One region of the Lactococcus sp. S47 genome, then DNA from elsewhere that is predicted to be linked to it. Evidence: riboswitches for the same ligand, from Rfam matches in the RefSeq annotation. Region 1 holds a riboswitch; each other region holds the start of a gene.
The links. Region 1 has a riboswitch for magnesium ahead of mgtA (magnesium-translocating P-type ATPase). Riboswitches for the same ligand answer to the same signal wherever they lie in the genome.
Positions count from the first base shown of each region.

Region 2: linked by a shared signal. The riboswitch ahead of IAE52_RS06105 (ABC transporter permease subunit) and the one ahead of mgtA (magnesium-translocating P-type ATPase) in region 1 are both predicted to bind magnesium.
Region 3: linked by a shared signal. The riboswitch ahead of IAE52_RS00250 (FtsW/RodA/SpoVE family cell cycle protein) and the one ahead of mgtA (magnesium-translocating P-type ATPase) in region 1 are both predicted to bind magnesium.

Region 1 covers NZ_JACVUB010000001.1:411,628-414,828, forward strand. Annotated here, with positions in the region: gene mgtA (magnesium-translocating P-type ATPase) at 1-1,879, opposite strand, end outside; M-box (ykoK) riboswitch at 2,136-2,296, opposite strand; gene dltD (D-alanyl-lipoteichoic acid biosynthesis protein DltD) at 2,358-3,201, opposite strand, start outside.
Region 2 covers NZ_JACVUB010000004.1:231,410-234,610, forward strand. Annotated here, with positions in the region: gene aguA (agmatine deiminase) at 1-428, shown strand, start outside; gene arcC (carbamate kinase) at 453-1,406, shown strand; M-box (ykoK) riboswitch at 1,526-1,695, shown strand; gene IAE52_RS06105 (ABC transporter permease subunit) at 1,752-3,201, shown strand, end outside.
Region 3 covers NZ_JACVUB010000001.1:52,051-55,251, forward strand. Annotated here, with positions in the region: gene IAE52_RS00245 (metal-sulfur cluster assembly factor) at 159-491, shown strand; M-box (ykoK) riboswitch at 799-960, shown strand; gene IAE52_RS00250 (FtsW/RodA/SpoVE family cell cycle protein) at 1,341-2,540, shown strand; gene IAE52_RS00255 (LCP family protein) at 2,571-3,201, shown strand, end outside.

The DNA.
Region 1 (3,201 bases):
TAAGTGTTGTTACTATTCTGGCTTTTTGTTGAGGTGATAACTTAGCAAAAACAGAAGCTTCCTTGGCAACCTTTGCCAATTCATTATCATCTAATTGGTCGATATCAGAACCTAAAATAGTTTTATCAACTGGAAGTCCTACTTGTTTGCAAACTGAACGAGTAACTTTATCGTTATCACCAGTCAAGATTTTAACTGATACCCCATATTTATTGAGTGCTTTGATTGCTTTTGCTGTAGATTCTTTGGGTGGATCAAGAAAGGCAAGATAACCCATTAACACCATTTCAGATTCATCTTGAACCGAGAATGTATCTACTGGTGAAGGATTTGTTTTTTGAGCGACTAAAATCACGCGCATTCCTTCTTCGTTAAGTTCATCAACTTTTTTCAGAATGTATGCTCTGAGTTCAGGAGTTAAAGGAACAACATTTTTCTTATCTTCAACCAAAGTACAGATGTCTAACATTTCTTCAGCTGCACCTTTAGTAATCATTTGAGTTTTTGAAGTCGCTCCATTAGTATTGCTTTTTACTACAACACTCATCCGACGTCTTTCAAAATCAAAAGGAATTTCATCAACTTTTGTATATTTACTACTTAGACCACCCAGTTCAGGATTTTTATCTTGCTTGGCTTCGGCTCCTTCGATAATTGCCAAATCCATTAAATTCTTTAAACCAGTTTGGTAGTAACTATTCAAAAATCCATGTCTTAATACTCGAATATTTTCTTGCCCATGAATATCTAAATGACGCATTAATACTACTTTATCTTGTGTTAATGTTCCAGTTTTATCAGTACAGAGAATATTCATTGAACCTAGATTTTGAATAGAATTTAGGTTCTTGATGATTGTTTTTTCTTTTGACATTGTGACTGCACCTTTTGCTAGGCAAGTTGTCACAATCATTGGTAACATTTCTGGTGTTAAACCAACAGCAACTGCTAAAGCAAATAGTGCGGCTTCCATCCAATCACCTTTAGTGAAACCATTGATCAATAAGACAAATGGAACCATAACTAACATAAAGCGAATAAGGACCCATGAAACTGAGTTAACGCCTTTTTCAAAAGTTGTTTTAGTTGAGTCTTCGGTTACACTTTTTGCCATTTCACCAAAAATGGTCGCATCTCCAGTTGCAATTACAACTCCATAAGCACTACCAGAAATGACATTTGAACCCATGAAGGCTAGGTTTACTGACTCTGTGATTGAATCATCTTTTTCATCAGTAGCTAAATCTAGTTTTTCTACTGGTTCGCTTTCACCAGTTAAAGAGGCTTGGCTGATAAATAAGTCTTTTGCTTGAATAATCCTAAGGTCTGCTGGAACCATGTCTCCAGCTGATAGATGGATAATATCGCCTACGAGAACTTCTTCAATAGGAATCTCTTGACTTCCTGATTCTAATCTATGAACGTTTGTCGTCGTCGTAATCATTTTTAAGAGATTCTCAGCAGCATTTCCACTTCTAGTCTCTTGAACGAAACGCAGAATTCCTGAGATTAAAACCATTGTAGTAATGATAATGAGTCCTTGGGGATTTTTCTCACCAGGAGCTGCTAAGATAATATCCGTAAAAGCTGAAACTAATGCTAAGACAAACAATATAATGGTAAAAGGATTGATGAACGCTTGATAAAGCCGTTTAATAAGTGAAGTTTTTTTACCACGCGTAATCGTATTATCTCCATATTGTTCACGAGAGATTTCTACTTGTTCTTCACTTAATCCTTTATTTGATGTTTTAAATTTTTGAAATAGCTCCTCTTTTGTAGAAGTTTTTGCAAATTCTAATCTTGCATTTATTTCATTGTTATCTACAAATGTTGTAGCTCTTTTTGTGTTTTCGAGTGTTTTTCTAATTTTTTTCATTGGTCTGTACCTCATATTCTATAATATTTTTGTGTGTACAGTCCCAAACGTTAGGCACTTTAAAGAAGGTGATAAAAACGGAAAGCTGCTCTTATCACGTTAATTATCTGCGGCCTATCAGGCTCGGGACTATTAATACTCTGGGATTCCATTTCCGTTTTCACCTCCTTTTTAAATATAAAAAACCTTGCCTACAAAACTTAAACGTAGGCAAGGGAATAATTCCAAAAAAGATACCACTACTATAGAGCGAATCAGTTACAAGCTATCGTTCAAGCTTTAGCTCCGCAGGGCAATGTTGTTGCACTATTTCACGCCTTGTTTGTCGACGTGAACTGTTAGCCCTCTCATCGTGTCTCCACGACTCTGCGGCAGCAACCCGTATCCCTGCGGTAGCCTCACCTACCGACGATTATGTCATAGACATAACCTTTATTATTATAACTGACATATTCTTTTTTGTCAATCTTTTTTATTTTTAATTTACTATAGACTCTGTTGCACCATTCATTGCCCAATCTTTTGATAAAAATAACGAATTATCAATATGATAGTTGACCTTGCTTGGTGTCTTCATGAATTTTTCAATCGCTTTGTCTGTGGCTAACCAACCTTTAGTACCAAAGTGAACAGTATCACCAGAGGCATAAGGCGTGTTATACATATCTGTTAAGTCAGCAATTTGATAAAAGCCTTGACTGCGCAATTGTGTTTTAATTTTAGAGCTGAAATTTTCGAGTGTTGCTTTTGATACTCCAGTGTAAGATGACCATGAGCCATTTACTGGTTGAATAACAAATAAAACATCATTATTATTTTTGGCAAACACATTTAAGAGCTGTTGGAAATCTTGATACTCTGGACTTTCTAAATAGGAAACATGTTTTTTGTAATTTTCTAGATGTTTATATTTAGATTTTATTTTCTTATCCCAAACTTTATTATTGATTTGGAAAGGATTGTTATTTGAACTATCTTTTCCTTGGTCAACTGCCAATTTTTCTAAGTTTTCAGAGGTTGGATCATTGGGTAATTCTTTAGCAAACTTATTAATTTTTGGTGTAAGTCCAAGAGGTTGTGCTGTGAATTGTGAAACACTTGAGAAGAGTAAATCTTCTTTTCGCCAAAACTGAAGATTGGTCGCCACAGTCATTTTTTGTAGAGCGGTCAGTGGTTTTTTATCTGCTAGACGTCCAAGAGAATTATAAATCGTCTCTTCAGATTTAAGCGATCTAAATCTTAATAAATGTTTTGCAAGTTGGGTGGTGGTATCTGCTTTAGGGTTTGCTTCTTTTAACCAACCGTAAATCTCACCTTTGGAT
Region 2 (3,201 bases), on a different contig from region 1:
TCGTAGCACCAGGGGAAGTTGCATGCATTTATACTGAGGATGAGAAGTCACCTTTTTATGAAGCAGCACAAGATGCCTATAAACGCTTGAGCCAAATGACAGATGCTAAAGGACGTCAACTCAAAGTTCATAAATTGACTTGTCCAGCTAAAAATGTAACGATTAAAAAACAATTTAGAATTGATACAGTTGAAGGAACAATGCCACGTGAAGATGGAGATATTTGTATTGCTTCATATATGAATTTCTTGATTACAAACAAAGGAGTTATCGTACCACAATACGGTGATGAAAATGATGCTCTAGCATTAAAACAAGTTCAAGAGATGTTTCCAGACCGCGAAATAGTTGGCGTGAACACTGTTGAAGTAGTTTATGGTGGAGGAAATATCCATTGTATTACTCAACAACAACCTAAAGCCAAATAAGGAGTAGAGAGGATTTAACAGAAAATGGCAAAACGTATTGTAGTTGCTCTAGGGGGGAATGCTATTTTAACTAGCGACCCTACAGCGCAAGCACAATCTATGGCACTTAATAAGACTGCCGCACAATTAATGCCTTTAATAAAAGACAATGATGTTGAAATGGTCGTCACTCATGGAAATGGCCCCCAAGTTGGTAATTTACTTTTGCAACAACTTGAAAGTAATTCAGTTAAAAATCCGGCAATGCCACTTGATACAGCTGTTGCTATGACTCAAGGGCAAATCGGTTATTGGATGGCACAAGCTTTTACAGAAGCTCTTGCTAATAATGGAATGTCTGATGTTCCATTTGTTTCTGTAGTGACAAGAACAGTAGTTGATGCTAATGATGAGGCTTTTAAAAATCCGACAAAACCTATTGGACCTTTTTATAGCCAAGAAGAGGCTAAAAATATTCAGACTCAATATCCTGATTGGAAATTGATTGAGGATTCTGGACGAGGTTACCGAAGAGTAGTTCCTTCACCTTTACCTCTCAAAATTGTTGAAGCTAACGCAATTAAACCATTGTTAGAATCATCAGCTTTGGTTACAGTATCTGGTGGCGGAGGAATTCCAGTTATTGAAAAAAATAAGGGGTATCAAGGAGTCGAAGCGGTAATTGATAAAGATTTTTCGGCAGCAAAATTAGCAGAACTTGTTGATGCTGATGAACTAGTTATTTTTACCTCTGTCGGTGATGTCTTTTTAAATTTTGGGAAACCTAATCAAAAAGCTCTAGGAGTTGTACCAGTTAGCGAAATGCGTCAATATCTAGAAGAAGGTTATTTTGCGGCAGGTTCTATGAAACCAAAAGTGGCAGCAGCTGTCGCTTTTGTCGAAAATACTGGTAAGCAAGCCACGATTACTTCACTTGAAAATGTGGAAAACTTTGTTAAAAGTGGGGCAGGAACACGGATTGTACCCGATTTAGTTTAAAAAAAGTATTTTTCAAAATAATTTATTTAAAATTTGAAATAAAAAGAATTTAAGTAGGTTACCCATTTTAATTTGACAAAAAGTATAGCTAGTGCTATACTTTTTTTGTAGTAAATAAAAACTAATCATATTAGGTGAGGTTACTCTGAAGAACATAGGTTATCGCTCAAAACTGTCGAGAGACAATAATGGGTAAAGCAGGACTAGTCGAATCAAGGCTTTTCCAAGATAACTAGAAATATCATTTCTTACGTCTCAGAAAGCCAAAACTCAAATGTCGTGATTAAATAGACTAATAATCTATTGATTTTGAGAGCCTCCCTTTATATGAAAAGGAGGCTTTTTATGTCAAGAAGAAAATATCTTGATACAAAACAACCAAAAGTAAAATCTATTATGGGTGATTTTATTTTAATTGGTATTATTTGTTTGTTTGCATTTATTCTTATTGTGACACAAATAACTATTAACCAACCCCTTTCATCGTTACCGTCTCAAAGTTCAGTGGATGATGTCAAGAAAATGCACGATTTTTTATCTATTGGAAACCTTGCGTATTTTTCAATGCGAACAATGTTTCGCATGATTGTAGGAATGATGTGGTCAATTTTATTCTCTGTTATTTGTGGTGTATTGGCAATTAAGTTTAAAACTGCAAGAAGAATTATTTTGCCGATGGTCAATTTCTTAGAATCAGTTCCTTTATTAGGTTTCATGACATTCACTACTGCATTTTTACTTGGATTATATCCAGGTAATGTAATGGGAGCTGAAGCGCTTGCCATTTTTGCAGTATTTACTGGACAAGCATGGAACATCATGTTGTCACTTTACCAAATAATGGAAGTAGTTCCCAAAGATTTGAAAGAAGTAACATCACAATTTCGATATAGTGCTTGGGAAAAATTTTGGCGTCTTGAATTTGTATATTCAATTCCAGGCCTACTATGGAATCTTGTCATATCTCAGTCAGCAGCATGGTTTGCCATTGTTGCAAGTGAACAGGTTACCGTCGCAATCCCTAAGTCTGAAACTTTAATTTTGCCAGGAATTGGCTCTTATATTCAAGTTGCATTAGATCGCGCAGACTTTAAAGCTTGTGGTTTCGCTGTTATTGCTTTAATTATTAATGTCGTCATACTAAATTTCTTAGTTTTTCAACCTTTGGTTAAAGCTACTTATTATTATCGTTATGATGAAGGAACAACTCAAGGTAATCCTCCAAAATCAATTGTATACAATTTAGTAAAAGCATCTAATTTTGGAAAAATATTAATGAAATGGATTCAAAAAATAAAAGATTTCTGGATTTTTAAGTTACCTAGAGTTTGGTATATTCTTAGGATAAATCTTATTTTTAAATATCTAGGAAAAGTTAAGAAATATATTTCAATCATTTGGTATATCCTTTTAGGGTATGCGGTTGTTATCTCTGCTATTAAACTTTATAGATTCTTACCTCATGAAGATTTTTCAATAATCCCTCACTTAATGCTTTTAACTACATTGAGGGTAGTATTAGCAATGCTTATAGCAGCAGCGATTTTTACACCTCTTGGGGTTTGGGTTGCAAGTAACAAAAGACGTTTAAGCTTTATCCAACCAATTGGACAAGTTGTTGGATCGATTCCTTCAAACGTATATACTCCATTCATAGTAATTTTTATTAGTTTAGGGTATAAGCAACTTGAGTGGTGGATTTTGCCGCTAATCATGGTTGGTTGTCAATGGTATTACTTTTTCAATGTTATTGCTGGGTATTTAGCAATACCAGATGATATAAAAGAAGTCACAA
Region 3 (3,201 bases), 360 kb from region 1:
AATAAATTTTTTCTGTCAGTAATTTTTTATCTAGAAATTTTAAAATAAATTTGGTAAAATAAAGCTGTAAAAAGAATTTGACAATTTGGATTTGTCCTAGAAAGCACATTCGTTCAACTTTTAAAGTTTTGCTTTTTATGACAGCCTAAGGAGATAAAATGGCAGATAAATACACAGAAGAGCAAGTGAATGAAATCAAGGACAAAATTCTCTCTGCCCTTGAAAACGTCATTGACCCAGAGCTTGGGATTGATATTATCAACCTCGGATTAGTTTATGAAATTAGCTTTGAAGATAACGGATTTACAGAAATTAAAATGACATTGACAACAATGGGTTGCCCTTTGGCGGACCTTTTGACTGAACAAATTCATGATGCTTTGAAAGAAGTGCCAGAAGTTGGTGAAATCAAGGTGAACTTGGTTTGGTATCCAGCATGGACAGTTGATAAAATGAGTCGTTATGCCCGTATTGCTTTAGGAATTCGATAAATATAATAAAAAACTCCTTAGTCAGCATTGACTAGGGAGTTTTTTTATTTATTAACGAAATTCATTATTCAATTATAAGCTTTTTGTCTGTATATTTTAATCTTTGGTATTTTATTTTAAAAAATAATATTTTTTTCTTAGTTCTAATTTCTAAAAACTTAGTCATAACAAGAGGTTTAAACCAATAAAAAAACATTTAATTTAGGTAATGCATTTGTTATTTGACTAAAAGTATAGGTCGTGTTATAATTTTTTTGCTTAGGAAATATTTTGAAAATTTAATTTAAGCAATTTTGGTTAGAGATTTTCTAACCATCGGTAGGTGAGGCTACCACAGGGATACGGGTTGCTGCCGCAGAGTCGTGGAGACACGATGAGAGGGCCAACAGTTCACGTCGAAAAAAGAAGGCGTGAAATAGTGCAACAACATCGCCCTGCGGAGCTAAAGCTTGAACGATACTGGGTACTTTAGTTCACTTGATAGTGTATCTTTTTGAAATCATACCTTGTCTACGTTCAACCGGCGTAGGCAATTTTTTTATAAAAAAGGAGGTGGTGAAAATGGAAGCACAGAATAACAGTGGCTCAGACCCTGGGAGCTATAGGAAGAAAGATAGCATAAAAGTGGACAAGCATTTTTATCACTTCAATCTAATCTAGTTCTCTGAGTTGGAGCTGTACAATCAAAATCTACTATAAATCAGAAATTGAGGTACAAGCCGATGACAAAAATATTAATTCATACAACAATAAAAAATAAGAAAATAAGAAAGAAAAAGTTATTCATTGATTTGCAACTAGAAATACTCTTGTCGTTCATTTGGAAAATTAACGAAGGGGGATTCATTTATGGATAAAAAAATTACAAAAAATAGTTTTTTAGATTTATCTATTTTGATTCCTTATTTGATTCTTTCAGCTGTTGGCTTACTCATGGTGTTTTCAGCAACTGTCCCCTATCAAATTAACCGAGGACTATCTCCTTATCGATTGGCAATTTCTCAAGGAGTCTTTATAATTATAAGTTTTGTGGCTTTAATTATTATTTATCGAGTAAAATTAAGAATTATAAAAAATGAAAAGATTTTAAAAATAATTTTTCTAATTATTATCTTGCTGATGATTTATTCAAGGGTGGGTCCTAATACATCAGCGAATGGAGCGCATGGATGGATTCCCTTACCAGGGATTGGAACTATTCAGCCGGTTGAATTTGCAAAACTTTTTACAGTTTGGTTTCTTGCTTCTATCTTTTCTAACAGACAAGAAGAGATTGAGAAAAATGATATTCAAGCAATTTTTAAGGGTAACAATCTCATAAAAAAAGTTGTAGGGGGATGGCGATTTCCGATTATCTTACTAATGATAGTGGAACTCAGTATGCCTAATTTAGGAAATACAGCAATTATTGGGCTCTTAGCCTTGATAATGATTGGTGCAAGTGGAATTTCTTGGCGATGGTTTTCAGGTTATGGGAAGATGTTGCTTACGATTAGTCTTAGTTTTTTGCTCTTTCTTTTTATCAGTGGAGGCGATTTGATTCCAGGATCTTATATTAATGCTCGATTTAAAGCATTCGTTAATCCTTTTACTGACTTGGCTTCTTCGGGTCATCAACTTGCTAATTCATATTATGCGATTGTAGATGGTGGCTGGTTTGGAAGAGGACTGGGGAATTCGATTGAAAAACAAGGATTTTTGCCTGAAGCTCATACAGATTTTATATTTTCAGTAATAGTAGAAGAATTGGGAATCATTGGTGGAATTATAATCCTAGCTGTCATTTTTTTCATGATTACCCGAATGCTTTTGGTGGGGATGCGGGCAAAAGATCCATTTAATTCAATGATTTCAATTGGTTGTTCATCTTTTTTGTTGATACAAGTTTTTGTCAATTTAGGTGGAGCAATTGGTTTGGTTCCAGAAACAGGTGTCACCTTTCCCTTTTTATCACAAGGTGGATCATCATTTTTAATTTCAACTTTGGCAGTAGGACTGGTTTTGAATAGCTCGGCTGACGAAAAATTAAAGAGTTTAAGTAAGTTATAATTTTTAATAAAAGAAAGAAGTATTCTTGATATGAAAAGAAAAGAAATTAGACAAAAGAAAAAAATAAAAAGGTCTAAAAAAGTATATTTTGTTCGTTTTATGTCCCTTTTTGTTATTTTAGTCGTGGCAGTTAGTGCGGTTATCTATGTTCAAGCAGAGAAAACATTAACGAAAACTCATGTAAATACAAAAATAAAAAGTTCTAGTATATCTGCAAAAAAACCACTAACTATCTTGCTCATGGGAGTGGATACTGGTGATAATAGTCGGGGGGGTGCAGATTCATGGAATGGAAATTCAGATTCTCAAATTATTTTAACATTGAATCCTCGGACAAAAACAACCACTATTATTTCAGTGGAACGAGATACGATGACGAATATTGAAGATGCATCTGGAAAAATTCAATCTACTCAAAAAATGAATGCTGCTTATCCTTTAGGATTTAATAATGGTGGGTTATCATCTGCTGTCACTTATGCCATGAAAACCATTGGTAATCAAGTAGGGCTTAATCTTAATAATTTTATGATTGTTAATATGGACGGTTTAGTAAATCTTGTGAATGATGTTGGGGGAGTAGAAGTTGTCAATGATACTAATGGCTCAGATGTCTATCAAGGGACTGATTCAGGTAAAATAACTTTGCCTGGTTCAGATA